3 regions of the Desulfoconvexum algidum genome follow, and region 3 is predicted to be linked to each of the others. Evidence: predicted binding sites of a transcription regulator. Region 3 holds the regulator's gene; each other region holds the start of a gene.

Evidence for each region. The regulator sigma-54, encoded in region 3, starts transcription at its own class of promoters, with help from an activator protein. The targets are predictions, from matches to a motif close to TNTGGCACANTTTCTGCTNT.
Region 1: a site for sigma-54 is predicted at 4,207-4,226, ahead of ACZ45G_RS11185 (PEP-CTERM sorting domain-containing protein). Genes of this name have one in related genera too.
Region 2: a site for sigma-54 is predicted at 2,787-2,806, ahead of ACZ45G_RS12560 (PEP-CTERM sorting domain-containing protein). Genes of this name have one in related genera too.

What each region holds. Positions count from the first base shown of each region.
Region 1 covers NZ_AP042394.1:2,448,195-2,458,223, forward strand. Annotated here, with positions in the region: gene ACZ45G_RS11175 (substrate-binding periplasmic protein) at 1-432, opposite strand, end outside; gene ACZ45G_RS11180 (ATP-binding protein) at 1,003-3,582, opposite strand; gene ACZ45G_RS11185 (PEP-CTERM sorting domain-containing protein) at 4,370-4,675, shown strand; gene ACZ45G_RS11190 (hypothetical protein) at 4,741-5,175, opposite strand; gene ACZ45G_RS11195 (tetratricopeptide repeat protein) at 5,178-8,090, opposite strand; gene ACZ45G_RS11200 (zinc ribbon domain-containing protein) at 8,080-8,586, opposite strand; gene ACZ45G_RS11205 (hypothetical protein) at 9,415-10,029, shown strand, end outside.
Region 2 covers NZ_AP042394.1:2,728,771-2,738,799, forward strand. Annotated here, with positions in the region: gene ACZ45G_RS12550 (PEP-CTERM sorting domain-containing protein) at 145-756, shown strand; gene ACZ45G_RS12555 (Rha family transcriptional regulator) at 1,025-1,564, shown strand; gene ACZ45G_RS12560 (PEP-CTERM sorting domain-containing protein) at 2,862-3,092, shown strand; gene ACZ45G_RS12565 (hypothetical protein) at 3,430-3,756, shown strand; gene ACZ45G_RS12570 (DUF6538 domain-containing protein) at 3,794-5,515, opposite strand; gene ACZ45G_RS12575 (integration host factor subunit alpha) at 5,936-6,229, shown strand; gene ACZ45G_RS12580 (DUF4114 domain-containing protein) at 6,935-7,675, opposite strand; cyclic di-GMP riboswitch class I at 7,693-7,770, opposite strand; gene ACZ45G_RS12585 (KilA-N domain-containing protein) at 8,217-8,522, shown strand; gene ACZ45G_RS12590 (hypothetical protein) at 8,724-9,095, shown strand; gene ACZ45G_RS12595 (hypothetical protein) at 9,688-10,029, opposite strand, start outside.
Region 3 covers NZ_AP042394.1:3,555,150-3,565,178, reverse strand. Annotated here, with positions in the region: gene ahbC (12,18-didecarboxysiroheme deacetylase) at 1-79, opposite strand, end outside; gene ACZ45G_RS16340 (AAA family ATPase) at 76-1,836, opposite strand; tRNA gene ACZ45G_RS16335 (tRNA-Leu) at 2,137-2,221, opposite strand; gene secG (preprotein translocase subunit SecG) at 2,245-2,532, opposite strand; gene tpiA (triose-phosphate isomerase) at 2,549-3,307, opposite strand; gene gap (type I glyceraldehyde-3-phosphate dehydrogenase) at 3,357-4,364, opposite strand; gene ACZ45G_RS16315 (PTS sugar transporter subunit IIA) at 4,423-4,836, opposite strand; gene rapZ (RNase adapter RapZ) at 4,833-5,714, opposite strand; gene ACZ45G_RS16305 (PTS sugar transporter subunit IIA) at 5,715-6,173, opposite strand; gene hpf (ribosome hibernation-promoting factor, HPF/YfiA family) at 6,182-6,727, opposite strand; gene rpoN (RNA polymerase factor sigma-54) at 6,739-8,181, opposite strand; gene lptB (LPS export ABC transporter ATP-binding protein) at 8,183-8,905, opposite strand; gene lptA (lipopolysaccharide transport periplasmic protein LptA) at 8,906-9,583, opposite strand; gene lptC (LPS export ABC transporter periplasmic protein LptC) at 9,561-10,029, opposite strand, start outside.

The DNA of each region.
Region 1 (10,029 bases), 1.1 Mb from region 3:
TCCATGAATGCTGTCTCTCAAGACCCCTATTTGATACTGTTTGGCATCATCAAGCGTCTTGACGACGACATCCGACCGGGTGCGATGTTTATAGAAATAAAATTTCTCTGACGGAAGTAACATGCCAACCCATTTGAACAGTTTCTCCCGATCCTCGGTGCGCAAGATCGTATAGATTAACACATTCTCATCTTCTAATGCCATCGCATACGCTCTCGCCCATGGATAAACCCCTATTTTTCCATCCTTGATAGTCATTCCCGCCTGTTGAAGGGTATGCTCGACAATTTCCGTCGAAATACCGATTACATTGCCATCTTTGACAAAATTATAGGGTTCCCAAATCTCTGTCACCACTATAATCTCCTGAGCATCAGACATGCCGCACCACAGAAACAGCACCACAACAATCACCATTCTTGCATGTTTCATTATACGATGTCCTCCTTGTTTAAATCATCTCCTGACGTTGACGGGTATCCAACATGCGACGATTAAAGACTTGTAATCTATAAATCAGTATCAGCGTTTCAACTTTGTGTAAAGCGCTATTCAATTATATGGGAAAGAAGCAGACTCAAAGAGACAAACTCTTCTGTAAACTTAATTGGAGAGTAAGCGGATTTTGGTTCAGGCCCCGGAAATTATTTTCCAAGAATCTGCCAAAATGTGATCTATATATTAGTAAGTGTAATATGAGAAAATGCCCGGCGATGATTCTCGTGGCTTATATAATTGAATCAAAAATTCAAAATTGAAAAAGTGTCATATACCACATATTGGGGTTCCCAAATTTTGTCTGGACTGAGTCTTTAAAATACCACTGAACGCCCATAAATAGGGATTCATCCTGAGCCATTATACACTATTATCACTTTTCTACTATCACAAAAACTCACTCAAAAACGGCTTAACCTTGTATTTTTTTTGGGGGAGGGGGAGAATCACACGAAGGTTTCAGCTTACAATATACCCTTTAGTCAGGGCCTGATAATCTATCATCTAAGATTGCTTTCTTGCATAGTCGTGTTTCAGTCCCTTGTCTAAAGCCCTGCTAACGGTCTGGGCGAGCTCGCTGGCGATCATAGGTTTCATGATCATATCAACAATACCATTATTTTTAAGAATTTGGGATGTTAACCCTTCACTGAAACCCGTACAGAGAATGATCGGGATATCCGGCCTTAGTGCTATAATCTGCCTTGATAATTCAATACCGTTCATGTGGGGCATTGTCATATCTGTTAACACCAGATCAAAATCATTAGGATTTTGTTTAAATAATTTAAATGTCTCCAGACTACTTCTCAATCCAGTGACTTTATATCCGAGTTTTAAAAGTATCTGGGATATCCAGTCAACAATTGATGCTTCATCATCTACTAAAAGGATTCTGCCTTCTCCTGTTGCGAGAGGTTTGTCAACAGTAACTTTACCTGTGACAGGCTCACCCATATGTTCTGGAATTATCACCTGAAAGGTTGTTCCCAGACCGGGTTCACTATGAACTGTAATAGCGCCATTCATATCCTTGATAATTCCATAAGCTATCGACAAGCCCATGCCAGTTCCCTCACCACGTTCTTTGGTAGTGAAAAAGGGTTCAAAAATTCTTTTAATAGCCATTTTTGGGATACCGCAGCCGGTGTCTGTGATCGTCAATTGAATATACCGGCCCGGTTTTAATTCGTTTATTTGAAAGATTTCACTAACCTGGATCTCAATCGATTTTAGTCGAATATCAAGCACACCACCTTTATTTTTCATTGCATAAGCTGAATTAGTAAAGAAATTCATGAGAACCTGATGAATCTGAGTCGGATCTGCCAGTATAACGCTGTCTTCCGCATCAAACGATTGTTTGATTTCTACATTACTCGGAACCGAAGCCTTTAAAAATTTTAAACACTCTTTAATCAAGGGTGTGATCTCTACCAGGCCTTTTTGCACGTCTGCCCTGCGGCTGAATGTTAATATATGCTTGACCAAATCCCTGGCTCTTATACCAGCAGTCAGTACATGGTCGAGATGCTTTATTACATCTTTGTTGCCGCTGACACCCAATTTTGCGAGTTCTGTAAATCCCAACACAGAGGATAAAATATTGTTAAAATCATGGGCAATACCCCCAGCAAGCGTACCAATTGCTTCCATCTTGTGAGATTGGCGGAGCTGCCCTTCTAATTTTTTTCTTTCTTTCTCTGCTTGCATACGCTCCGTAATATCTCGAGCAATGCCCAACACGCCAAAAAGCTGGCCATCGCTGTCATACATTGGTGTCTTTATAGTTTCAAGAATTTCATGATGTCCATCATCGGCATAAGTGACTTCCTCTTCATTAATGCTGGAGCCGTCTTTGAACATTGCCAGTTTATCATTCTCCCGGAACAAATCAGCCAACGATTTGTCAACAAAATCATAATCTGTCTTTCCGATTATTTTTTCTTCTTTGGCGCCAAAGAACCTTTCGAATCTGGAATTACAAAAAAGATAAATTCCATCCTTATCTTTTAACCAGACCAGTTCCGGGATCGTATGGATCAATGTCCGAAGGTAGGATTCACTTTGCCCCAGAGCTTTTTCTGTACGCCTACGTTCTTCAATCTCTTTTCTGAGATCTTCAGTTCTAAGATTTACCACACGCTTCAATTGTCGATTCCAAAGCAAAAAGCATATAATTAGAATTAAAATTATACATGCAATTATGAGTGAATATCTTTTAATCTCTTGCATGGCCATTCCGGGTTCTACCGTCAGATGAATCCATTTTTTAAAAATGGATTTTTTCTCATCCTCGGTAATTAGGGCCATTCCCTTTTCCAAAATATTGCTTAATTCAGGCCAGTCAGAACGAACAGCAAATCCAGAGATATTGGGTGGATCTGTTTCTCCGGCAAGTTTTAAATTTGTGATCCCTTCTGATTCAATATAGAAGCTCGTTGTTGCCAGATCGCCAACAAAGGCATCAACCATACCAAAAGAGACTTTTCGTAAAGCCGTTTTTAGCTCCGGTACTAACTCTATATTCAATTTGGGATATTTGATACGGATTAGGTCAACATAGCCATAACCTGAGACCATGACAACTTTCATACCTTCGAGCATATCTAATGAGAGGTGGGCATTTACATTGTTTCTTGTAATGATAACAGAAGGGATTTTCAAGTACGGTGTAGGAAATATTAGATATACTTCACGTTGAGGTGTTTTGACCACTGCATTTAAAACATCGACCTCACGGTTTTTAATTCGTTGGGTGACATCATCCCAGTTTGCGCATCGGATGACCTCAAACTTTATGCCGAGTTTTTGTTCAAGGAGTTGAGCAAAATCAGCCGCAATACCTGTGTAAAAACCTTTCTGATCAAAGAACTCAATAGGTTTGAACTCGGGATCTGGTGCGAGTTTTATGATTGGGTGTTCTTTAAGCCATGCTTTCTCATTATCGGTCAAATTAATTTGATGTGTCGCTTCCTTCCCAGACACACTTGGCAATCCTGCAAACATACCCAGAGAAAAGAGAAAGCAAAACATAAGCAATATCAATCGAGAACATGTCTGAATTTCTTTTTTTAATTTCATATGTTTTTCCGGATTACTTCTCCTTTTCGTATTTATTAATCTTCCATATTAAAAATACATAACCTCATTATCTCTTTCTCAATATTGAAGATTTTAATGGTACTTGAAGATAATTTAAAAAAAGAGGGGTAGCAAGATTCAATTTAGAATACAGGAAAAAGCTATCCATGGCAAAAAAAATATTACCGAGTATATATGGTATTAGCTGTCAGGAGTCAAATCCCCCTATTTACCGAGCGTTTCTTTCACCAGTCCGGGCTTTTTAGATATTTCCAGAATACCATATCTGGTATGGGCAAATCTTTCATCCTCAGATTTAAAATTAAATTATATGGGATAGCCTGAAGTCAAATTAAAAAAGCTTGCTGTAAATTTTATTGGAGATGAAGTTGATTGCATGATAGGCATCAATTTTGATTCAGAGAACCGGTCATGTATTCTTTTGGTATCCATGACAATTTTGGCGATTGGATACTCCACTTTTGGATACTTAATCTTAACTCCACTCCAATTGTTTTTCAATATGATATATAATTATATAGATCCATTTTTCATGCAGTATTATAACTTTTTTATTTGATTATTTGATATAAAATATTATAATCTTAATTATGAGAACAATCACATGGCACAACTACCGCAGCGGCAAATATCGGTATCGCCCTAGAGTCTTTGTTCTCAGTCAGTGCCCGGGACTTTCTTGTTCCAAATTTGCCGAATATTGGACTGGCTCCCGTTTTTTTTCAACCCACTGCTGGATTCAACGTCAGCTTCTGCATGGACAAATGTGTTTAATGATGAACTTGCTGCTATCCTTGCAGCGTTTGGTGAAAACCACGATGATATCAACCTCTTTGAGATGGATGTTTTTTCACTTATTAATCTATATCAAGTGGAAACACAAGAGTGGATCGATCTGTTTTGGGAAGAGGATTTTTTTCACCCGTCGGCAGTTGGGCACGACATCATTTTTAGAGAAGCTGCGGCAGCAATTGGTGAGCCTGTTCCAGAACCGGCGACTGTGCTCCTCCTTGGCCTTGGTATCCAGGGGGTTGCAGGTATCAGCAGAAAAAATAGCAACAGATCAGCCTGACATCTCAGTCTATCATCAGGTTTGAAACAGGGTCAAAAATGGCCCTGTTTTTTTTGCAGTCTGTTCTAATGCCCGTCGCCAAGGATAAATTCATCTGCATCCTCGATGTTTCCCTCAACAATGTTCATACGGTCAAAGGGCTTATTTGGATGATATTCCCTGTCTCCGATTCTAATTTTCCTGACCCGTTTAATGTCTTTAAAGACAATATTTTTCTCCCGGATACCCTCCTGCTGCAGTTCATTTACCCGGTTCACAAGTTCATTGAAAAAGTTTTCATCCTGAATTAAACCCATCAGTTTTTCTTCGATACCACCTTGAGTCCCTGCAGTATCAGGATTTGTTTCAATATCGGGGACATCCTTTATAAAGCGGGGGCGAATCCATTGCCAGAAACTGCCTAACAGTTCCTCTTTTGCAGATTTTGCAGCGCTGCTCTGGGCGGCTCCCTTTATTATATAACCCAAGGCTACTGTTAAAAATGTACTGATCGGTTCCATGATTACCCCATTTGTTGTTTGATATAATTATAATTATTTTTAACCTTTGAAATATTTGGATGACCGGGTGGCAGGATGTTTTCAAAAACAGCCACGGCCTTACCGGAGAGTTTCAATGCCTCTTCATACTCCCCAAGGTCTTGAAGCACGGTTGCCAGATTTGAATAGCTATTTGCCGTTGAAGGGTGATCTTTGCCAAAGTTCTTCTCATCAGATTCCACGGCCTTTTCCAGGAGGGTTTTGGCCCCTTCATACTCCCCAAGGTCTTGAAGCACCAGTGCCAGATTTGAATAGCTGATTGCCGTTGAAGGGTGGTCTTTGCCAAAGTTCTTCTCATCAGATTTCATGGCCTTTTCCAGGAGGGTTTTGGCCTCTTCATACTCCCCAAGGCCTTGAAGCACCAGTGCCAGATTTGAATAGCTCCTTGCCGTTGAAGGGTGGTCTTTGCCAAAGTTCTTCTCATCAGATTCCACGGCCTTTTCCAGGAGGGTTTTGGCCTCTTCATACTCCCCAAGGTCTTTAAGCACCAGTGCCAGATTTGAATAGCTCCTTGCCGTTGAAGGGTGGTCTTTGCCAAAGTTTTTCTTATCAGATTTCACGGCCTTTTCCAGGAGGGTTTTGGCCTCTTCATACTCCCCAAGGTCTTGAAGCACCAGTGCCAGATTTGAATAGCTGATTGCCGTTGAAGGGTGGTCTTTGCCAAAGTTCTTCTCAGAAGACTTTACGGCCTTTTCCAGGAGGGTTTTGGCCTCTTCATACTCCCCAAGGCCTTGAAGCACCAGTGCCAGATTTGAATAGCTCCTTGCCGTTGAAGGGTGGTCTTTGCCAAAGTTCTTCTCAGAAGACTTCACGGCCTTTTCCAGGAGGGTTTTGGCCTCTTCATACTCCCCAAGGTCTTGAAGCACCAGTGCCAGGTTTGAATAGCTGATTGCCGTTGAAGGGTGGTCTTTGCCAAAGTTCTTCTCATCAGATTTCATGGCCTTTTCCAGGAGGGTTTTGGCCTCTTCATACTCCCCAAGGTTTTGAAGCACGGTTGCCAGATTTGAATAGCTCCTTGCCGTTGAAGGGTGGTCTTTGCCAAAGTTCTTCTCATCAGATTCCACGGCCTTTTCCAGGAGGGTTTTGGCCTCTTCATACTCCCCAAGGTCTTGAAGCACGGTTGCCAGATTTGAATAGCTATTTGCCGTTGAAGGGTGATCTTTGCCAAAGTTCTTCTCATCAGATTCCACGGCCTTTTCCAGGAGGGGTTTGGCCTCTTCATACTCCCCAAGGTCTTGAAGCACCAGTGCCAGATTTGAATAGCTGATTGCCGTTGAAGGGTGGTCTTTGCCAAAGTTCTTCTCAGAAGACTTCACGGCCTTTTCCAGGAGGGTTTTGGCCTCTTCATACTCCCCAAGGTTTTGAAGCACCAGTGCCAGATTATTTTGAAGTTCAGCGGCCTTATTTTCTTCTTCCCGGGAAAGGGATGTTTGTTTTTCTATAGCCGATAAAACGGATCTTCCAAAGGGTATCCAAGGAAACTTATCTATTGGATTATCCTTGGTCTGGTCAATATCCAACCGTGTGATGATGTTTTCCATGAGAGTTTTAATTAGGGAAAGGTTTGGCGGTTGTTCCTCCTTTATAACCTCTACAATCACAAGGTGCATTTTGACGCTGTCAATGGCTTCATTTTTAAGGAGCCAGCCTTTTTGGCACAATTCATTCAGGGTTTGGGCAAAAATTTCCTTTCTATTGCCTGTCTCAGGTTCGATAAGCTGGAGCAGCAGGTTATAAGAATGATATTCGGAAGGCAGGCAGGCGATCTGCTGCATCAGCCATATTTCATCTTTATTGAGTTGGCTCAATGAAAAAACAGTGGTTAAAAAAGAGGTGATCCTTTCGATTTTAGCGCTTCCAGGGCGATTGATTTTTACGTTTGCCGCCGCATTGGCATTAAGGGCGTTTTCCAGTATTTCAAAATCATACCGTTGATGTACAGCCATTTTGGCCAGTATTTCAATACACAAGGTATGGTAGTCAAGACTTTTTACCAGGGATTGTATCTGTGTATCGTTCAGTTCGGTAAGGGGGTAATGTTTTTTAAACAGCAGAAAGGCATCATCCGGGTTTAAAAAATCCAGCCGTTTCAGGGAAAAGCCTGAGAGTTCAAGCCTTGAGGTCAGCAAGAGGTGCCATTCCGGTGCGCTGGGTAACCTATCTCTATATTTTTCAATGCTATCGTTTACATTGTCCAGTATCAACAGGTTGGGAAAGCGCTCTAGGGCATTTAATTTTCGCACCATCTCATTGAATATATCCAAAGGGTCAGTGAATTCGTGACGAATACCAAGATTTTTCCGCAAACCATCGACATTGATAAAGTTCAGTAGAAAAGAGTTGTCCGGAATCTGGGTAACCCAGGCAATATGGTTATATTCTTCCCAATACTTATCAGCATAACCCTGGGCAAGAGTGGTTTTTCCTATCCCGCCCAAACCGTTGAGGACCAGGGCCTGCCGGTTGTTGACCAGAAGGTCCCGCAGTTCATCCATGTCTTTTGTTCTACCAACCATTACCCCCGGTGAAAGCGTTGGAATACTTAAGGTGAGTTTTTTGGGGAGATGCGTTTTTTCTTTCGGGTAAAAATGATAGTGAATTTCATCGCCCATTTTCACACTTTTTGCCTCAATATTTCCATGGACCACGTTTTTCTGGGATGCCACACCATTGAGCAATGTTTTGAAAATATCGGACAGATTGTCGCCCTGTTCATTAATCACCTGGAGCAATACGGCAATATGCCGGTCGTCCAGTTGCTGCAGCTTTTGATGGATATCATCGGCCTTGGCGGTATTTATGACAAAACCTTCCTGGTTGGCCTTTTGCACCACAATGTTTTTATCCACGTCTATTTTAATGGTGTCAGTTTTCATAAAGAACCTCTCGTGCTTTTTTGTTCATCGGCACCATGCCTTCTTGATAATACTTTTCATACAATTTTATATTATCTGGCGTTAACCGGTTGACTTGAAACTCCCAGATACCAACCATCCAGGGGGCTAAAAAATAATAAGCAATCTCTTCCGATTCTTTAAAACGAAGGATCAGTCCCTTTTTTGACATCTGATACAGGGTATCTCCAAGATCATTTTCATCCCGGTTCATTCTTTCTGCTATAGTTGAAACAGCCTCCGGGAAAGGTCTCATAGACAATGCGATCTCTGCTTCATCAGTAGAATAGGACTGGGGCTCAGAAAGGTCTATAGGAGGATCGTTTCCTTCAAAGGAATGTCCACATTCTCCGCAGAATTTAAACTGGAGCTGGTTTAGATGGCCACATCCGGGACATTTTTTCTCCAGTATGCCAACGCATTCTACGCAGAATTTTGTTTCGTCCGGATTTATAAACTCACACTTTGCGCATTCCATTTTATTACTCCCGTGGTTCAAAGGTAATAAATCAGTTACGACAAGGTTCTGAGTAATTTCTGTTCAGTAGAAGAATAGAGAAGGTAGATCAGTTTTCTAACCCAACTTATCAAAAGGAGAACTGAAATTCAAATGAATTAAAAATGAAACAGGTAAACAAAGATTAACAATTGACCAGAGCCACACGGCACAGCCCAACTTTGGGCCATGCTCCGGAACCATTAATGGCATGATTATTCCAAGGGAAGGTCACAATCTGGCCCTCCTGTGCAAATAATGAAAGCTAATCGGAGAATGGGAAAGCCTTATCCTAAAAACTATCTATCCCCCTGTGTCAAGATATGCCATTACGGCTGCGTTAAAAATAGCCGGGCAAAGAATCAACGATGTTTCAAACTCTTTGGTTTACACATCTCTCTAAAAGGAAAGTATTCAGAATTACCCTACCAGGTAATGCAGGGTTGGATGGTCGATTTCAGCCCACATGATTTTTTTTTTAATAACCGCTTTTAGGCAAGTCTAACAGTTATACTTACTTGCATGATTGGCACCAACTTTAATCCAGGTTTCCGGTGATGTATTATTTTGGTATCCATAACAATTTCGGCGGCTGAATAGTCCACCTTTGGATACTAATACTTAACTGGGGAAATATTTCCATATGATATAAAAAGTGGCTTAACTGGGTGTCCAAATTATATGGGGAGGATCAATGTTTAAATGTGATCCAGAATATATACCATGCGAACAATTATTTGTGATAACCTGCCCAAAAAAATGGATATGATAATTTCATCATTTACTCTTTAAAAAGGCTTTTAAAAAATTATGGTTCACCTGTTGTTCTGTATCTTGAGTTCGACATCCATCTTAATGATTTTCAGAAGCCTTGAACGATTTAAAATCGAACTATTCCATGTAATCATTTTAAATTATATCACGGCTTCCTTTATAGGCATGTTCCTTTACGACAAGGGATTGGTGGAATATTACATCAAGATGTCAAGGCAGGACTGGTTTTTTCTATCTGCCGTTATCGGAATATTGCTGATTATCATGTTTTTCATGATGGGCATCTCCGCCCAAAAAGCAGGATTGGCTGTAACTACTGTGTCCACAAAAATGTCGGTTGCTATCCCCATGGTGTATTCCATTTTTCACTACCTTGAACCTGTCAGCGTCATGAAATTAACAGGCATTAGCCTGGCTGTGACAGCCCTTGCCCTGACAGCCGTCAAAAAGAAATCTTCCAAAATCCATATGCGGTATGTTTACTTTCCCATCATTTTGTTTATTGGTATGGGATCATTGGATGTCATCTTGAAATATGCCCAGCAGGAACATATTACCCCGGGTCATTCTGCCCTGTTTACTGGGGCATCGTTTACCTGGGCCTTTATTGCAGGATTCATTGCCTGTTTCTTAAAAAAACTGCCCTTGAAA
Region 2 (10,029 bases), 830 kb from region 3:
ATTAAATCAATGCCTTAAAAATATTATGATTTTGATTATATTGTAGGAATATATATTGCATAAACATAGTAAGACAGAGCCAAAGGGTCTCAAGGGGAGAAAGCCTGGTTACAAAGTTAAAATAAATTTAAGGAGATACTACCTGTGAAACAACTATTCATGATTATTTGTTCTTTTTTATTATTGTGCGCAAGTGTCAATGCATCAACTATTATTCAAAATGGTGATTTGGGATACTATAATTTTTCTTTAGGAAGGACTCTCGACGGTTCATTTGCTACTGCAGGCGACCCAACTTCTATTAACATACCCCTTCCAGACTTATCTGCGGCAAGCTCATCTTTAGGAGCCTGGTTAACAGATCCTGGAAGTTTAAGTACTGACACTAACTGGAGTAATCAGATCATTCCTGGAGATTGGCAAGTGAATGATGAAACAGCTATTGTTTATGAATTTAGCGGTGGATACGATAATGTGTCTGCATTATTTGGAGTAGATAATGGTATTTTCGTCTGGCTCGATGGAGTTTACCAAAATGGTTGGATGAATAGCGGTTCTTCTTATCAATGGGAATACAGTCTTGATATTGGTTCTTTATCTGCTGGAACTCATTATCTACAAGTTTTAAGAGAAGACCATGGTGGCGGCACTGGTTATGACATTCTTGTCACAGGAAATCCAGTACCCGAGCCAGCAACAATGTTCCTCTTTGGCATTGGCCTTTTAGGTCTTGCAGGAGTCAGCAGAAGAAAATAATAATAAAAAGTTTTTATAGAATCAGCTTTAGAGGCAGGGTCATTCATTTGGCCCTGCCTTTTTCGCTTTTATCGGCCTATTCCTCTCTAAATTCAGATTAATCCATATGAGCCAGGCACCGAATCAAAACCCACTTCCCGGGATTCAACTCTTTAATATATAAAAAACACAGCAGCATTTCCCGCTTATTTAGTCGGTCTACTCAGCAAAACACACCATCAGCAAGCTCCACAACCTTGTGATAAATAACACAGGCACTTGGCAAACTATGGATATCAAAGATCTGGTCATCTTAAATGGCGATAATGTACCAACCACCACCAGCTTAAAAGTTGCAGAAAGTTTTGGGAAAGAACATAAAGATGTGATGAGGTCCATTCGTACCATTATTCCTGTCTTGAAAGCGAACGAAATAGACGGGTGCAATTTTGCGCTGGTCTCTTATCTTGGTGGAAACAATGTGGATCGCCCCATGTACCAGATGGATCGCAAAGCATATTCCCAATTGGTCATGAGTTTTACCGGGGAGAAAGCAACAGTCTTCAAGGCCAAATTCAATAACGCATTCTTTGCCATGGAAGAGGAACTGAATAAACCTAAAGAAAATACCTGGGAAATCCCCCAAACTCTATCACAGGCATTGCTGTTAGCTGGAAGACAGGCTGAAAAGATTGAAGTGGATGCACCCAAAGTTGAAGCATATGATTCTTTCCTGAACTTGGAAGATACTTTTCTTTATACAGAGGGCTTTAAAATGATCAAGCTGCATCCTAATGCCCATTACAAAGACAATGTTCCAACTTTTTAGGGTATGGGGGGGCGTTGAAGCATGGGGGTGCAGGTGCCGCCAGGCAGTGGTACATCCGAGTTCATATAGGGGGTAACACACAGGTTTCCCCATATATTTTTTATAATAATTATGATGGACTGATTGTGGGGTTTGGTTGGGGCAATGATCATTCGATTGGCAGCGAAGCTGCCCTGGGTAGACTCTGAAAATAACAGGCAAGTTTAATCAAAACTAAGGGTTTCCCTGATTGACAATGCTTAGATGTGCAGATATCTTTATAAAAAAAATCGTAGATCAGCCTCATTCTTACTGCTTATTGTTTTGTAACTTATTTTTCGGTCCTAATAAAAATTGCACATATTTTTTATTTTTAAATGCAATTAAGGCGGAGGTCCATATGAGCATACCAAGGTCTGGTATTGACTCCAGAAGCAATATTAATCGTAGAAAACTGAACATTGATCAGGTTACTTCAGAAAGGCGAAAATTTGAAAGACGGATTTCAGGGGAGCGTCGGGAAAGCTGGGTGAGATCCTCGGATTGGAGTTCGTATGATCTACAGAGTAAAAACCGATATCTCTGGTCAATCATGAAAGAGTAGAAGGTCTTACAACCCGAAGTGTAATCTCTGGTGGGTGCAAACTGCGACAGGAGGTGTAAGCAATGGGAATTAATACGATCACTCAAGCCTTTGAGAAGACCGAAAGGGAAAAAGAGGGAAAAATAAAAATATATAAGATAATGTTGTGTCTATCTTTAGGACTGAACATAATTCTAATAGTTCTTATCCTCTTGGGGATCATATGACACCAGTTGAAAATGGTAATGATCCCTGCCCTGTCTATATTGGAATCCCAGTCCAAAATGCCCTCCCTGAGCGAAAAGTTTTAATGATCATGGGTAGACGGTTGGGCTTTTTACAAAGGAGGACCGTTTTCCTGCTGGCACATGTGACTGGATGGGTATACTCGATATTTTTCCGATGATCCAGCTGCTGCCATGTATTCAGATTAGTGGTTGTATCTGCAACATAAAGCTTGAAAGGCCTATGATACCAAATCCAAGCAGGGCTTTAAGTCAATAAAGAAAATCTATATTTCTGCTCAAGACCAGACAGAGTATGTATTAAAAACACAATAATTATAACCTTTTTTACATAAATACGCACTTTTTTTACCAAAATAATTATCAAGAATAGACTGAAAAGGACCAAGAAGCCCTTCGTTAATGGAATGTTACTTGTGGCACTCTTTTTGCTATATCAGTTACTGTTGTGTGCTTATGGACTGAACCATACTGATTCGGAGAAAGAAAAATGAAAAAAGTTGTTGTTGTCGCTGTATTATCCTTTGGTCTACTTTTACCCCCTGTCCTGAGCTGGGTTCATGTCCATATACACAACCTATCAGAACCAACTACTATGCTTATTCTTGGCGTTGGCCTTTTGGCCCTTGCAGGAATCGGTAGAAAACAACTCCAGGAGTTTAATGCACATGAAGAAGAACATATTATTATTAAACAAAGACAAGAGACACTCAACATATGACAGACGGATGTTATCATATCAAACGTATTCCCCTGAAAGAAGGTCTGGGCATGATAGAAGGTTTAGTGGGTATAAACTCTTTGCTTTGACAGAAAATATTCGCCTATCTCGTCAAGGGTGATTAAAATCTTGAACCCGATCTAACAATATAAGTTCTATAGATGTGTAAAATTGATATAAAAATGTGAATCCTCATATTATACGTTATAGAATCCATGTTCCCGCTGTTCACGTCCTTTTCGAGTAGTCCCTGATTTCTTCTCGGTCATGATGATGGCATCTGGATACCTCTTGAACAAAGCTCCTTACTGTATTGTGGGATTCTGGTCATACCCAGTTGGTTGGTTCTTTCACTGGAGAGAAGGCAACCCTGTTCAGAAAAAAATATGCTGATGCATTTGATGCCATGGAAGCAGAACTACTGAAGAAACCAGAAACATCAAAACTCCATGAACTTCCAACGGATAAACTGGTAGAGATTATCTATGCTAGTTTTAAAAAACAGTATGAAGTTGAATCCGGGCGTTTAATAGCAACCGAAAAGAATATTGCCCTGGAGGAAAAAGTTGAAGAGGATGCGCCCAATACGGTCAGACTTGTTGGGATTCCTGTATCAGAAGAGAAAGCCTGCACCTGTGAAAGTATTATGACGCAGAAAGGGTGATGTTTCCACCGCTTTCTTTTTTATTTTGCCAAGTTAACTATTTGATAACATATTTGCTGCGTTTCAGGTGTTCCAGGTTGATCCCATAATCCAGATGACCCACAAGATCCTTGTATAGCTTGGTGGGGAAACCCCTTTTTGCATAAGTATCAAAGGTAACAGATCCCTCAGAATGTCCCATTAGGGCTTTTAGACTGTGATCATTGATATCATTATGTGCCAGGTTTGTGGCAAAACTATGGCGAAAACTATGGAAGACTTTGCCAGATTCTTTGGCAATCCCAACAGATTGTTTGTATCGTTCATTGAACCACCTGCTGACATTTTTCCCGTAACCATCCCTGCCAGGAGGCAATTCCATGAAGAATCTTTCATCCCCTTTCTGTATTAACTGCCCTACCCTTTTAATAATCCCCAAATCTTCTAACAGGAATGGGTGCAAGGGAATCAGTCTGTGACTGGCAAGGTTTTTAAGCCGTTTATCTTCAGAATCTTCGTTGATATTAATACACCAGACACCTTCATATTGTTGGAAATCTGATAAATAAAGCTGTGCTATCTCATTCAGCCTGGCACCTGTGAACAGGGCCATTATGGGAGTCCAGAATTGATATGGCTGTTTAAAAGTATCCTGCTTGTACTGGTCAGAGTTAAAAATATTTACCAGATCTGCCTTATCAAAGATCTCCCTGGCATCAGCATTCCTTTTGTTAATCTTCATTTTCAGGCCAATGGCAGGGTTCTTGTCCATCTCTTCGTTATTAACCGCAAAATCAAAGAGTGTAATAGCCCTGCCCATATATTTATTGTAGGTGTGGGCTTTTATTGTTTCCTCTGGCTTCATTGCCAGAACTTCATGGATGGTTTTGTTTTTATATTGTATGATTTGGGTCATATTGGGGGGCAATCCCCATAGAGCTTTTTGATATTCCACCATCATGGTCCTGTTCATGGAATTTATGCGAACATCTCCAAAAAATTCCACCAGTAGATTCATACTGGATTCGACTTCCCCTCTGGTCTTCTCAGTCCACTTTTTTTCTTGTTCCCCTTTTTCAAAGAAGCCAGACATGATCTGGCTGATGGTTTTAGGGGTTTTTACAGGTTCCTGTTTGGGATTTTGGGGCAAGTCAGGGGAAGGTAAGTTGTTTTCCAGTACTTTTTCCAGATCATCCGAATATTTACCAGACAATTTCTCCTGTTGGTATTCAAAGCCCTTTATTTCTGCCCTTAAAAGGCCGGAACAGAGTTCCCCATACACAGGTGATCCTTTATCTATATCTGCGTCAGCAATACCCTCGTCCGCTAACAGTTGGGCTGCTATGGGTTCAATATCAGAATAATCCCCTGAGTGTACCTTTGCATTATACTCTGCCTTCTTCCAGTCAAGTACAGTCAAGGTTCCCCTGACGGCATCCTCGTCCGTTTCATACTGATGGTAATCCCGTTCATCAATAAACTGATTGGATATTACAGGCTGATCATACTCCTGAAAAAGCTTGTCCCTGTAAGTTTTGATTATCTGAAGAATCTGGTCATTGGTTAGATTCATACCCCTCCTTATTTTTCTAAATAATAGCTGGATTTGTCCAGCAAGCAGTCTGGCCATGGCTTTGGCCTTGGAAAGATTGCCTGTTTTTAAAGAATATCTCAACTCTTTTCTGGATATGGTGGTTAAAAGGTCTTTGGGAACTGTTATTCTGAAACAATAAGAATATGGGTTTCTGATAAGATAGGTGGGTGAAAAAGTGATGTTCATTTTATCCTCCATCTGCACAAAGTTGTGTAACAAAGTTGTGTAATAGACGAAAGAATGAAAATTTAGGCCTTAGAAACAAAAAAAGCCCCTGCGTTAACAGCGACTTGATTGGATGTTGGTGGAGCTGAGGGGGATCGACTGTATATGACCCAAGCTCCATCCAGGTTGCTGTTATTAAAGCAAATTTTGTATTCGTTCAATTGCCATGCAATCGAAAGTGTATGGGTCAAGGGGATGCTAATCCCAATGGGTTAAATCCATACACCCTACCCTTTTATACTGCTTTACCCAGAAAAATCAAGCCCCAGTCAAGGGTCAATCTTATATGCTTCAACCAATGCCTTGACAACACCCCGTTAAAATAATAGATACCCCCTTTAAAATTGTACAATTTCAACCAAAATAGGAATGTCACCCAAATTGACCTGTACCAAAACAACCATCATTGAAAAAATATACGAAGAACTTGAGCTGTCTACCTCAGAAGCAAAAGACACAGTCGAACATCTTCTTGAAATCATCAAAGAAACCCTGGCATCTGAAGAAGATCTTATGATATCAGGCTTTGGCAAGTTCCAGGTCAATGAGAAAGCACCGCGTAAGGGGAGGAACCCTGCAAAGGGAGAACCTATGATGCTGGAAAAAAGACGGGTTGTGACTTTTAAATGTGCTGGGGTATTACGGGATGAGATTAATGGGGATGATAGAGATTGAACCAAGATTAAGATCCAGAGTTTGTGGACTTGCTTGGGCAATGTCACCCCCAAATCTCAACGGCATCAGTCCACCCTGCCCTTCCCGGAAAAATCAAACCCTATCCAAGGGCCATTTCAGACGCTTGTTTCCCTTTTACCACCTGAATCCAGAGTAGACTCATGGAATAGAAGATCTATATGCCCCTGCTGTGGTAAAAGTCGTAGGTTATCCTGGGTAAACTTGGAAGTAGGAGCTGAGCAAGGGCAAATATCCGGCAAACAAAAAGATAATACCACTTCACCTGCCAAAACCATATCAGCATTATTCCGCTGCCAAATATGGGGAAGCATTAACAGCTGTCATGCAATATGATCCGGGTTCGGACCAAAGCCAGAAGTCTACTCCTGACTCGGTTCAATTTTTTATATTATATAATTTATAGTGGAGAAATGGCTTCTGACGCAGGATTTAGTTCATATAATGTAATTTATAATTAGAGAAAATGGAAAGTAGAAACAAAAAAAGCAGAGCCAAATGAATGACCCTGCCCATATTTTTTGAAATACTAACTATCTTAATTTAAGGCGTCTATCAAAACCGGATCTTCTGTCTTCACCGGATCTTCGTTCTGGGGAATAATCAGAGTATGAAAATATCCGCCGATTGGTTCCTAAACGCCTACCATCGTTATCCTGTAAAAATGGTTTTCCCTTTGTGCTAATTTTATGCATGTTTCTTTCTGTTAATTCCTGCAAGACCTAAAAGGCCGATGCCAAAGAGAATCATTGTGGTAGGTTCGGGTACGGGAGCAATCTTAGAAACAAGAAACATTGTGTCATTGTAATCCCCGTCACCTCCACCAACAATATCTTCAAAGCCGATTAGATAAGCAGAACCCTTGACTGTCCATGATAGCTTAGTTCCGTTGTTATCAGTAAAAATAGTTTCACCTATTAGTTCAGGCAATGCATATGTTGTCATATAGTCAAAGCCATTTGCATTCAAGCTGGTTTCTGAATATAAATAATCAGTTCCATCTGAAAAAAGATAAAAACCGAAATTACTGCCTTCTGTAACAACATTACCAAACTTGTCTCCTGGAAAAGGATTGGCTGCAGTGCCATCACCTAAAAAATCAAAACCAGTACCAGTCCAAAGGTCTGTCCTTACAGCACCAACACCTGGATCAGTATAGATCCCAAGAGTGTTTGTATAACCTGCTGATAAACCAATTACCGCCCAAGGCTCGTTTCCATATTCATCCATATTGTACCAAACTTGATCGTTATTGGTTTGTCTGCTTGCTATATCAGCATTACTAGTATAGCTTGTATCAATTAATAAATTTACAGCCTCAAATAAGTTGGGTGTACCGCCATTATTAGGGATCAGAGGCGCAGCATTAAGGCTTACAGAAATACATATAAACATAATTGTCAATAATAAAATTCTGAATTTTTTCATTTTTTCTCCTTTGTATTTTAGGCAACCAGGCTATCTCCCCATAAGACCCTTTGGCTTTCCGACCCTGCTTCACAACAGGTTTGGCTTTTACAGTTTTTTTTGCAATATTTATGCCATTTCATAAAACTGTAAAACACCTTAACACACGGTATTTACAACAATTTTGCATACTTTTTTCCATAGAAAAAATATTCCCAAAATAAGAAATTGTTTTCCTAAGTGTTTTTACCTATTCATTGATGGGAATCTTTGTTTTTAAAGGCATTAAATGAAATCTCAAACTGTGAAATAAAATTCATAGTAAATCCTGGGTTGACCTTCAGCTTGGGCATAAAATTTTTAAAAAATATACGGACCATTGCCAAAGCATACCCTGATAAACGCCCCTAAAGAGACATTCAATTATATTTGACAAAGCACAATCAAATAAACGAAACACCCATTAAATTTTATTGGAGATAAAAGGAAGGGTATACCCATTCTAATACGATGCTGATTTTGCCCATACATCTTTACCAATGGTAACACCAGTCGAAGGCATATCCAGACTACCCAGAGTAAAGAAGACAAAAAAATCAATCTGACAGACATGTGGAAAGCAGAAGATGGTAAAAATTCCCAAAGACCTGCCGAATGGTTAAGACAGGTTGACACTAAAAAATTCCTGAAATCATTAGGAAAGAAACTCGGTATCCCTGAGAAGGACACCGTGGAAGCAATCAGTGGTGGTGCAGGTGGTGGTGGTGGAACTTATGGGCATTATCAAGTTGCCCTGGCTTATGCCAAATACCTTTCCCCTGAATTTCATATTTGGTGCAATGAAGTTGTCAAGCAGCATATTGAATAGGGTATACCCAATCATAATGGTCATTCCGATATGCAATTTTTTAATGGGGATGACAAATCTGGCTGTTCCTATTTGAGTAATGGCGATTGCTTGGCCTTTACTGGCAGCTGAATACAAGTTCACTCTTGCATATTGGTATCCACTTTTATAAGATGCCAACGGCAATTTGGCAGATACTATTTAATACAGGATTGATACTGAATGAAAAAATGGATAGTTTGCTTTGTGGTGGCTTTTACTTGTCTGTTAGCTCAAGGCGTATGTGCGAACACCGAATACTTGGAAATGTACACAGAACCACCAGACGCAAAGTATGAAGTGATTGGTGAAATTTTCGATGAAGAGCCGATGACAGATATTGAATATACCGTTGTCTTCCTGGTTGGACAGAAATTACAAAGGAAAGCGTCAAGTCTTGGGGCAAACGCATTGATAACTGGCAAGGTTGAAAGAATTTTAAGGGTTAATACAAAGGTAGAAGATTATGACCTCGACCCGTTCAAGGTCATATATAATCTTTCAATATACATGCGAATTAATGCAACCGCAATTAAGGTAGAAAAGACTAAATAAACCAATCTCAGTTGAAAAGAGCTGACCTTACTCCGTCTTCTTGAATCTTATACAGCTTTAAAACAGCACTATCACGTCTACCCATTATCATCGTAGGATGTCCTGTTAATGGGATAAATCGGAATCATCTGCGGCAACTGCATCAATAAAAGGCATTGAAAGCTGTGTATTATCGTGAGTAGACCTTTCCCCCTTTCCCATGATCAGGTTGGCTGTGGTGTATGAAACAGAAAGGTAACATGGCTACTGGGGGAAAAGCAGGTGTACACTGCCACCCATGTGAATTGCAAATACTGGCACAGGTCTTTGTACAACACTTCCAAGGATGGCATCACACTCCGGATGCAAATGACCAAATAACACCAGCATTACAACGGAATGGTCATGAAAACACCCAGTAACAGCGTGATAAGTTAGGTGCCTTAGTAATGGTGTATATATCTACCATAACAATATCCAAATAAATAGTATTGGTATTGGGAAGGGGGATGATCCCAAATCAGAACACTTCCCAGGTATACCCATTAATAATAATATTTCAGATTAATAATAATATTTAAGAATTATCCAATCCATGGGTAAACCGTTACTGTCATGACTTATTACCTTGGTTCTGTTTGTACTTTCTAAACTGATTAAGGAGTTTATTATAAATCCCATATTCACCATCTTCTGATACATCTTCCAGAAGCTCAGGTAATGTTAACTCACAAATATAGGATTCATCACCATCCTGTTTCTGTCTTTCTCTGATAGAATTATATTTCAGATCAATATTGATATTCACAGCAAACATATCTTTAAAGGCTTTATTCATGGTATCCTTCAGCTCTTGTTCTAAACCATGATGGATGATAAAGCTGTCATGGACTGGGAGTATTGGGTATCCCATGTTGGAAAAGTGCAGCAGGACTTGCTCTGCCATCTGGGAATC
Region 3 (10,029 bases):
GTTGTCCAGAGTCCCTTGAGTATCTCAGGGTGTCCGAGGGTTCAACGGTTGCACAATAAAGTTTTGAAATTCCAATCATCTTATTTCTTTCCTGATAAGGTCATTAAGGTATGTTTCATGGTCCATGAGGGCTTCTTTGGAGAGGAAAAATCTGTTTTTCCCCGATTTTTCCCGGATCAGATTAAATCCGTCAAAAAAATCGTCATAGAGCTTTGATAAAATTTCTTCACTGGTGGCACTATGGTCGATGAATTGCTGGATGATGAAATCAATGGCATCTTCTTCAAAAACAATGTTTAAATCATAGCTTTTGGATACCTCAACTTCAATCTCCTTTACCGAATCATGGAAGCGTTTGATCTGCTTGACGGCATCCTCAACTTCCATAACATTTCCGGTATAGTACTGGGCAACCATTTTGCAGCGAATCTGAGAAAGGGTCAGTCCATGGCGAAGGGAAAAGACCTTCCAGTTTTTTTTGATATATTCGGTGATATAGCCTTTATATGCTTCTTTTGCCTGAAGGTATTCTTGTTTCATCTCTTTACAGCTGTTTCCGGAGATCAGACGTTTAAGTTGAAAATCTGGAGCATCCAGAACCTTTTGAGTGACGGTAAAGGTGGATATTTGGGTGGAGGGCAGTTTTTCTTCAAAGGCAAGTAATGATTCTTCCACCACACTGACAAGCCCCCGGGCACCGGTGTTTTCAATGGCAGCCTTCTTTGCAAGGGTCTTTAAGGCAGCGTCGGTGAAGACGATATCAATACCATAGGCCGCAAAATCCAGTTTTTTGCTTAAAATAACGGGGTTGTTGGGCATTTTAAGGATGGTATAGAGGTCGTTTTCACTCAGGGTGTCAAGGACACATCGTACCGGAATCCTGCCGATAAATTCAGATTCAAAACCAAATTCAACAAGGTCTTCTGTCCTAGTCTGTTTTAAAAGATCAATTTCTTCATGGGCTATTGTCAGTTGAGAACCAAAGCCGATGCTCTGTTTGCTCAATCGTTTTTTGATGACATCGGTGAGGCCTGAAAAGGCACCGCTTAAAATAAAAAGAATATTGGCGGTGTTGACCCTGCGCTGGTTTCTTTTGCCGGTTCTTTGAAACGCTTCAAGTTCCTGCATCATGGAAACCGGATCATGGGGGACCTTAAGATCCACTTCGGTTTCTTCCATGGGTTTTAAAAGCGCTCTTTGAACACCGGTCCTGGAAACCTGAGCTCCCATGACATTTGGGCTTGCCGCAATTTTATCAATTTCATCCACATAGACGATGCCGCACTCGGCAAGGTCAATATTATCATCGGCTTCCTTGACCAGATCCCGGATCAGATCTTCCACATCCCCGCCCACATATCCGGTTTCGGAAAATTTGGTGGCATCTGCTTTTACAAAGGGAACCCCTAATTTTTTTGCAATGAGTTTAATGAGATAGGTCTTGCCGATTCCAGTGGGGCCCAGCATCAAAATGTTTGACTTTATGTTGCCGGTAATTTTAAAAATTTCACCCCCGGAACTTTCCTGGTGCCGGATCCGGTTAAAATGCGTACAGATTTTGGTTGCTAAAACCGATTTTGCCTTGTCCTGTCTGACCACATATTGATCCAGATAGTCAATGAGGTCACTGGGTTTTAAATTAAAATTTATCAGCTCTTTTTTACCCTTGGGGGGCATCTTGCCGCTGATGGCTTCTTGCTGGGTTTGGATGGAAGGTGAGATAATCTTTACGCTTCCGCCAAATTTTTTGTTCAAAAACTCGCCCAGCTCTTTTTCTATTTTTCTGGGGTCTTGCCCCTGGGGGTCCTGCCCCTGAATGTGTATTTTATCAGTCATAATAGGGATAATATAAACAAGGTTTCGAATAATTCAAGACGGGTCGGGTTTTCTAATGGTTTTTTCTGAAAAAAGTTGACAGGGTTTTCCAGAGGATCGAAAGACTGTCATACTGGGCATCAGTTTTGATTTAAACCCCATGGCTTTGCACCCATTGGGATGCTGGGGGTCCCAAGTCACATAAAAGTAATTGCATTTATAACAATTTATTTTAGGATTGTTTTTGTTTTCATCGACCATACAAGACCTTTAATTCAAAGTAAAAAAGCTGCGAACTAATGTCCGCAGCTTTTTTTATTTTGGTGCCGAAGGGGAGATTTGAACTCCCACGGGTCGCCCCACACGCCCCTCAAGCGTGCGTGTCTACCAATTCCACCACTTCGGCATATTTTATTATAATGCGGTCTATTATTCTGAGGTTGTCTCCACTGGAGTTGTGTCGCCTGTCATCACACTGGACTGCGCCTGATGACCTGACAAATACGCCAGGGTCAGGGAGGTTACCATGAAAACAATGGCAACAACCGTGGTGATTTTTGTCAAAATATTGGCAGGACCTGCAGCGCCAAAAAATGTCTGGCTGCCGCCGCCGCCTATGGAGGCTCCCATTTCTGCCCCTTTACCGCTTTGGAGCAGAACAATCAGAATCAGAAGGATGCAAACACTAACATGTAAACCGACTATTATAGTTGTCATTGTTATCTATTATACCTTATTCGTTATATTTGATAATCTTAATAAACTTATCTGCATCAAGACTTGCTCCACCAACCAGAGCGCCGTCTACATCCTTGATACCCATGAGCTGTTTCACATTTTCAGGCTTGACTGAACCCCCGTACAATATCCTTGTTCTGTCAGCCAGATCCTTTGAAAACAAACGTTCAAGCAAGGATCTTAAATGTTCATGCACCTCGGCCACCTGCTCAATACTGGCTGTCTTTCCAGTGCCGATTGCCCACACCGGTTCATAGGCCAGGACAAGCTCGGATAATTCCCCAAGACCAAAGCCTTTTAACCCATCTGAGATCTGTTTGTCAAGAATAAAATAGGTTTTTCCTTCATCCCGTTGCGCTTCGGTTTCACCAATACACAAGACCGGTTTTAATCCTGATCCAAGGGCAGCCTTGATCTTTTGACAGACAGTGTCATCGGTTTCTCCAAAAAGTTGCCGCCGTTCAGAATGGCCGATGAGGCTATACTCGGCTCCGGCAGCTTTTATCATATCCGCTGACACCTCCCCGGTAAAGGCGCCTTCTTGTTCAAAATAAAGGTTCTGAGCCCCTAACTTTACGGCTGAACCCTTGACGGCCTGGGCGACCAGGGGTAACGACAGATGGGTGGGGGCAATCATTATTTCGGGGTCATTTACACCCGAACACAGCTTGGCAAGATAAATTGCTGTTTCTACTGCTTGAGGGCCGGTTTTATACATCTTCCAATTCCCGGCAATAAAGGGTCGTCTGCTCATATTTTCCCTCCGCTTAAGTTTGTTGGGACCCGTTTTATAGGGATCAAGTTTATAGGGATTGGCCCACCATGATGGCAAGGTCAATCATCCGGCTTGAATACCCTGTTTCATTGTCATACCAGGAATAAATTTTTACCATGTTTCCGTTGATCACATCTGTACAACCGGCATCTACAATGGATGACAAGGGGTTTGAATTATAGTCTATGGAAACCAGGGGCAGGTCGCTATACCCCAGGATACCGGCCAGGTTTTCTTTGGATGCGCGTTCAAGGGCCAAATTGACCTGTTCTTTTGTCAGATTCGTTTTTTCGGTAAGGACCACAAGATCCACCATGGAAACATTGGGGGTGGGGACCCGAACCGACATGCCATTGAGCTTGCCCGCAAGTTCCGGCAGAACCAGGGCAACCGCCTTGGCAGCCCCTGTGGTGGTCGGAATCATGGACAATCCTGCTGCCCGGGATCTTCTAAGATCTTTATGGGGAAAATCAAGGATCCGTTGATCTCCCGTATAGGCATGGATGGTGGTCATCATGCCGGATACAATTCCGAAATTTTCAAGTAATACCTTGGCAACCGGTGCCAGACAATTGGTGGTACAAGAGGCATTGGATATGATGTGATGATTTGCCGGATCATAGTCTTCATGGTTGACGCCCATGACAATGGTGATGTCCGGATTTGCGGCAGGGGCGGAGATCAATACTTTTTTTGCGCCGCCGTCCAAGTGTTTTGCGGCACTTTCCCTGTCCCTGAAAAATCCGGTGCATTCACAGACCACATCCACTTGTGCTGCTTGCCAGGGAATTTGTGCCGGATCTTTAAAACTAGTCACTTTTATTTCCCGCCCCTCTACCACAATAGCGCCTTCTTTTGCCGTAACGGTTTTATTAAAGCAGCCATGGACAGAATCATATTTAAGGAGGTGGGCAGTTGTTTGTGTGTCGGTCAGGTCGTTGATGGCGGTTATTTCGACTTCCGGCATATCAGCGGCAGCTCTGAAGATCATTCTACCGATTCTGCCAAATCCGTTTATTCCAATTTTTATGGTCATTTTTTTCTCCTTGTCTAAAATTACAAAATCTAAATTTATAAAATCTAAATTTACAAAATTATGATCGTTTTGTTCCTTTTAGGATACCGCTTGCAAGGGAAATGCTTCTTTTCCCATGTTCCACAAGCGATGTTGTTAAGGTTTCCATGTCCATTTTTTTCCGGGCAGTAACTGCTTTTAAAAGGAGGGGTAGATTGACCCCGGAAATGACCTCTACTTTTCCTTCTTCAAGAAAAGAATAGGCCAGATTGGAGGGGGTGCCGCCAAACATGTCAGTGAAGATAAGAACGCCTTCATCCGTCATTACTTTGGAAATTCCCTGTTTTATTTTTTTGCGCAGGCTCTCCGGGTCCTCTTTAATGTCAATGGAGATGGGCAACAGGTTCTCTTGTTCTTTTCCCATTATAAATTCAAGGGTTTCAATCAACGTGCTGGCAAGGTTTGCGTGGGTAACAACTAGTATACCTGTCATATTTCTTTTACATCCCTGTCAATATCCCTGTGGATAATGCCCGGGGTGAGCCCTTTTTTGTTAAGATGTTCAAAAATGGTTCGAGCAATGGCAACGCTACGATGCCTGCCGCCGGTACATCCGACGGCAATGGTTAAATAGGCTTTGTTTTCCCTTTTATACAAGGGGATTAAATAGTCAAGAAGACCGATGTATTTATCCAGAAAAATTTTGGTTTCTGGATTTGCCATGATAAAACCTTTCACAGCTGCAGATTCTCCGTCCAGAGCCTTTAATTCCGGTACAAAATAGGGGTTGGCCAGAAATCTTAAGTCCATGACCAGGTCGGCATCATTGGGGATGCCGTATTTAAAGCCAAAGGAAAGGATATTGAGCTTCATCAGACTGATGCTCTTTTTCCCGTCATGGATCAGATCCAAAATAACCGACTTTAACTGGTGAACGTTATAGGTGGTGGTATCAATAATGTGATGGGCCACTTGTTTGATGGACTGCATACTCTTTTTTTCTGAGCGTATGCTGTCCATCAGGCTTTTTTCATGGCCAACAGGATGGTGTCTTCGGGTTTGACTATATCGTTTTAACAGGGTGTCAACATCGGTATCAAGAAAAATAATCTCAGGAGAGAATCCCAGGTCCTCAATGGCAGAAATTCCGGATCCATAGTTTTGGATAAAGTTTTTTGACCGCATATCCATTACAAAAGCCGTCCCTTTTACCTTGGGTGTTTCCTTAAAGGGAAGCTCAAGGAATTTGGGGATCAATTCCATGGGCATGTTGTCAACGCAGTAAAAGGAGGCATCTTCAAATGCTTGAATCGCCGTACTTTTTCCGGACCCGGAAAGGCCGGTTATGATATAGACGCGTTGGTGTTCCATTTAAAACTCTTCATTTTCCTCCATGATAATGTCATGGATCTCATCCACAGAGGTGGCAGCCTGCAGTCCTTCTTTGAATTGGGTCTTTTTCAGGAGCTTGGATATCTGGGCCAGCACTTTTAAGTGACCGCCGGTGCTGTTTTCCGGTGTGAGCAGCAAAAAAAATATATGGACCAGTCGATTGTCAAGGGCATCGTATTCAACGCCTTGCCGGCTCAGGCCAAACCCGATTGTGACAGATTTTACAGAATTGAGTTTTCCGTGGGGTATGGCAATGCCGCCGCCAATCCCTGTACTGCCAAGCATTTCCCGTTCCATCAACACGGCAGCAATGTCGTCGGGGGAAGCATCGGTGGCCTTTGATACGGACCGGGCCAGTTCTTTGATAACCCCGTTTTTGTTGGTTGATGCAAGATCGGCAATAATGGAATCTTTGTTAAGAATCTCACTGATTTTCATTTAATTATTTATCCCCTGGGTTGAATGAGACCCAGTTTTCCATTTTGATGTTTGTACAGAACATTCAATTGTTCGGTCCTGGCATTATTGAAAACAAAAAAAGATTGGTTTGAGGAATTAAGTTCACTCACGGCATCGTCCACATCCATTGGCTTGTTGTCAATGGGTTCAATGATGATCTCCTCTGTCATTTGATCTGGCTTAATAGGCGTTTGGGTTGCGTTAAATTCAAGGGTATCATTTTTAAGGCTTTGTTTGTTTCCCGACATATGGCGTTTTATTTTTTCTTTGTGCTTTTTAATCTGTCCTCTTACCTTGTCCATGAGGGTGTCAATCGTTGAATACATGTTTTCGGATTCTTCTGTGGCATGGATATTGATTCGATCACAGGTGAGGGTCAGTTCTGCAATATGTCTGATTTTTTGGACGGATAATACCAAATGAACTTCACCTGGGTTGTCCAGCATTCTATCAAATTTATCTAGTTTTTTCTGGGCATAGGCTTTCAGGGAATCAGAGGAGTCCATTTTTTTAAACGTCACGCTTGTTTGCATAAAAAATCTCCTTAAAGTTGTTTTCGTTTATTGGATGGCAGAATATTAAGCACCTTCCTGTATTTTGCAACGGTTCTTCTGGCAATTTCAATGTCTGAGCGTTGAAGAATGGCGGCAATCCTGTCATCACTGAGGGGTGCATTGGGATCTTCATTTTCAATGAGCAGTCGGATTTTATCTTTAACGCTGGCAGAGGCCATGGACAGCCCGCCTGTCCTTCCAATTGAGCTGTTAAAGAAATATTTTAACTCAAAGAGTCCCTGGGGGGTATAGGCATACTTGTTGGTGGTTACCCGGCTTATGGTGGATTCATGCATTTCAATATCTTCTGCAATATCTTTTAAAATAAGGGGTCGCAGGTAGGCAATCCCTTTTTCAAAAAACTCGCGCTGAAATTTAATGATGCTTTCCATGACAAGGTAGATGGTTTTCTGGCGCTGGTGTATGCTTTTGATCAGCCAGGAGGCCGATTGCATTTTTTCGTTCAGATAGGTCTTGGTTTCCTTGGAAATTTTCCTGCCGTCTGCAATGGCGCTTCGATAGAACCGACTAATCCTCAGTTTGGGCAGCCCGTCGTCATTCATCACTATTTTAAACCCATCCTCCTCTTTGTAGACATAGATATCGGGTATGATATAGGTGGGTTCATCCGTGGTGAATTCTCGTCCGGGTTTGGGCTCCAGGTATTGGATGATTTTGACGGCGGCACGAACATCATCAACGGAAATCCGAAGGGCCTTTGCTATTTTTTTAGAGTTTCGGTTTTCAAGATTTTTCAGGTGATGGGTGATGATTTCGGTAATGATATGATTTTCAATCCCAAGCATTTTAACCTGGATCAACAGGGTCTCACATAGATTCCTTGCACATATTCCCGGGGGATCAAAGGATTGGAGTACCCCTAGAACCTTTTCAACGGTTTCTATTTCAACTTGCGAACCGATTGCTATTTCTTCGACGCTGGAGCAAAGATACCCGTCCCTGTTCAGGTTTCCAATGATAACATGGCCCAGACGTTCTTCAGCATCATCAAGTTCTGAGAGCATCAACTGCCATTTGAGATGATCCTCAAGGGTTTTTCTGTCCGGGGTAAAGGCTTCAAAATTAGGGGCTTCGGTATTTTCAGATTCTGTGTATACTCGACCAGTGGAATTATACTCATCAATGTAATTATCCCAGTCCATATCAGACGGGACCTTTTCTTCTATGGTAACTTCCTTGACAGGAGATTCTTTTTCCGGCGCAATTGTTTCACTTTCCTGGGCAGTGATATCTTTGTCGGATCTGTCTTCATTAAGTTCTTCTTCAAGGGCCGGGTTCTGTTCCATTTCCTGGGCAATGGTATCCGCCAGTTCCAGCCTTGACAATTGAAGTAGTTTTATGGCCTGCTGGAGCTGGGGGGTCATCACCAGCTGCTGGGTCAACGAGAGGTTTTGTTGTAGTCCAAGTTCCATATTAAAGTTTAAAATTATCTCCCAGATAGATTTTTTTGGCTATTTCACTTGAAATGATTCGTTCAGGCGGTCCTGATTCAATCACTTTCCCCTGACTCATAATATATGCATGGTCACAGACGCCCAGGGTTTCCCTGACATTGTGATCGGAAATTAAAACACCAATTCCCTTGTGGGTCAACTGGGAAATGATTTGTTGAATATCAATCACAGCCAAAGGGTCGATTCCGGCAAAGGGTTCATCCAGAAGAATGAACTTGGGATCTGTGGCCAGAACCCTGGCGATTTCTAAGCGCCGCCTTTCTCCCCCGGACAAAGAGGCTGCTTTTTGATGGGCGAGCCCGTCAATCCCCAATTCCGCCATGAGGCCGGCGGCTTTTCCTCGAATATCGATCCCATTTTTGGGCAACACCTCGAGTATGGCAGTTATATTTTCTGTCACTGTTAATTTCTTGAAAATAGACGCTTCCTGGGGCAGGTATCCAATTCCTTTTCTGGCCCGAATATACATGGGATGTGCCGTGATATCCTCCTGGTCCAGATAGACGATGCCCTTGTTCGGGCGTATCATTCCCACGGCCATGTAAAACGTAGTGGTTTTTCCGGCACCATTGGGACCCAGTAGCCCTGTAACCGTTCCCTGGCTCACGGTGAGGTTGATTTTATTCACCACGGTTTTGCCGTTGTAGATTTTTACTAAATTTTCAAGTACCAGTTCTGCCATTTATTGCGGTGTGCCCTTTTTCTGGCCTGTTGGTTTCTGGCCTGTTGGTTTCTGGTCTTCTGGATTAAAAACAGCCTGGACCCGGGTTTTCCCGTCACTTTCGACAATGGCCCTGTCTTCGTTTCTAAAGAGGGTAATTTTTTTTCCGGTAACATGGCTCGTCCCGGTAATCAACCGGGCAGTTTTTCCGGTCAAAATAAGGATTTCGTCCTGGGTGGTATATACTGCTTTATCTGCAAAAGCCTTTCTTTCCCCTGCGGTATATTCCACATTTCCCGTGGCAATGATTTGTTTTAAATCCGTCTGCCCTTCTTTTTTTGTCTCAGCGGTATGAATAAATATTTTTATGGAATCGGCAAAAATAACGGCGTCGTCCCGGGTGGCCTTGACATTGCCAATAAATTCCACCATGGAGGTATCCTTGTGGGCAATCATTTTATCCGAGGTTACATGGAGCGGTTTGTCCGCCGCTATCTTATCTTTGTTTACTTTTTTGTCAGGTGTTGTTTTTTTATCTGGTGCTATTTTCTTATCGGCTGTTATTTTCTTTTTAATGGAGGGGCTAGCGGTCTTGGTGTTCGTCTGGGCAAAACCGATTGGCGCACTGGAAAAAAACAGAGCACAAACCAGCAGGACAAAAAAGGCAAGAGCAGGGTTAGGGGATGTTAAACTTTTCACTGAATTTTCCTTTGACATGTCCTTTTAAAATGGTTTTGTTTTGATTCAATTGGGTCACCATGGAATCCGCCTCAATTATCGATTCCCTGTCCTCAAGGGTGACGTGCACATCGGAACGTATTATATGTGGTTTCTTATCATAATGCAACTGATCAGTTCTGAGGGTATAAGTTTCATGGCGGACAATAACATTTTTCAAAAAACTCATATCATGGGTTTGGGTATTGAGGATACCCTCGTCTGATGTCAGGTATATTTTTGTATTTTCCCGGGTATAGAAAATAACATCGACATCTTTTAGAATCGCTCGGTTTTCTTCCTTTAACAAAGTGGCAGAAGAGGCCTTTAATTTCCACTCGGTGATACCATTTTTTTTGGAAACCTGTTCCAGCAAATTTAGTTTTAGAGCCGCCCCGGAGTCCATGTCGATATCTCGTATGGTAAGG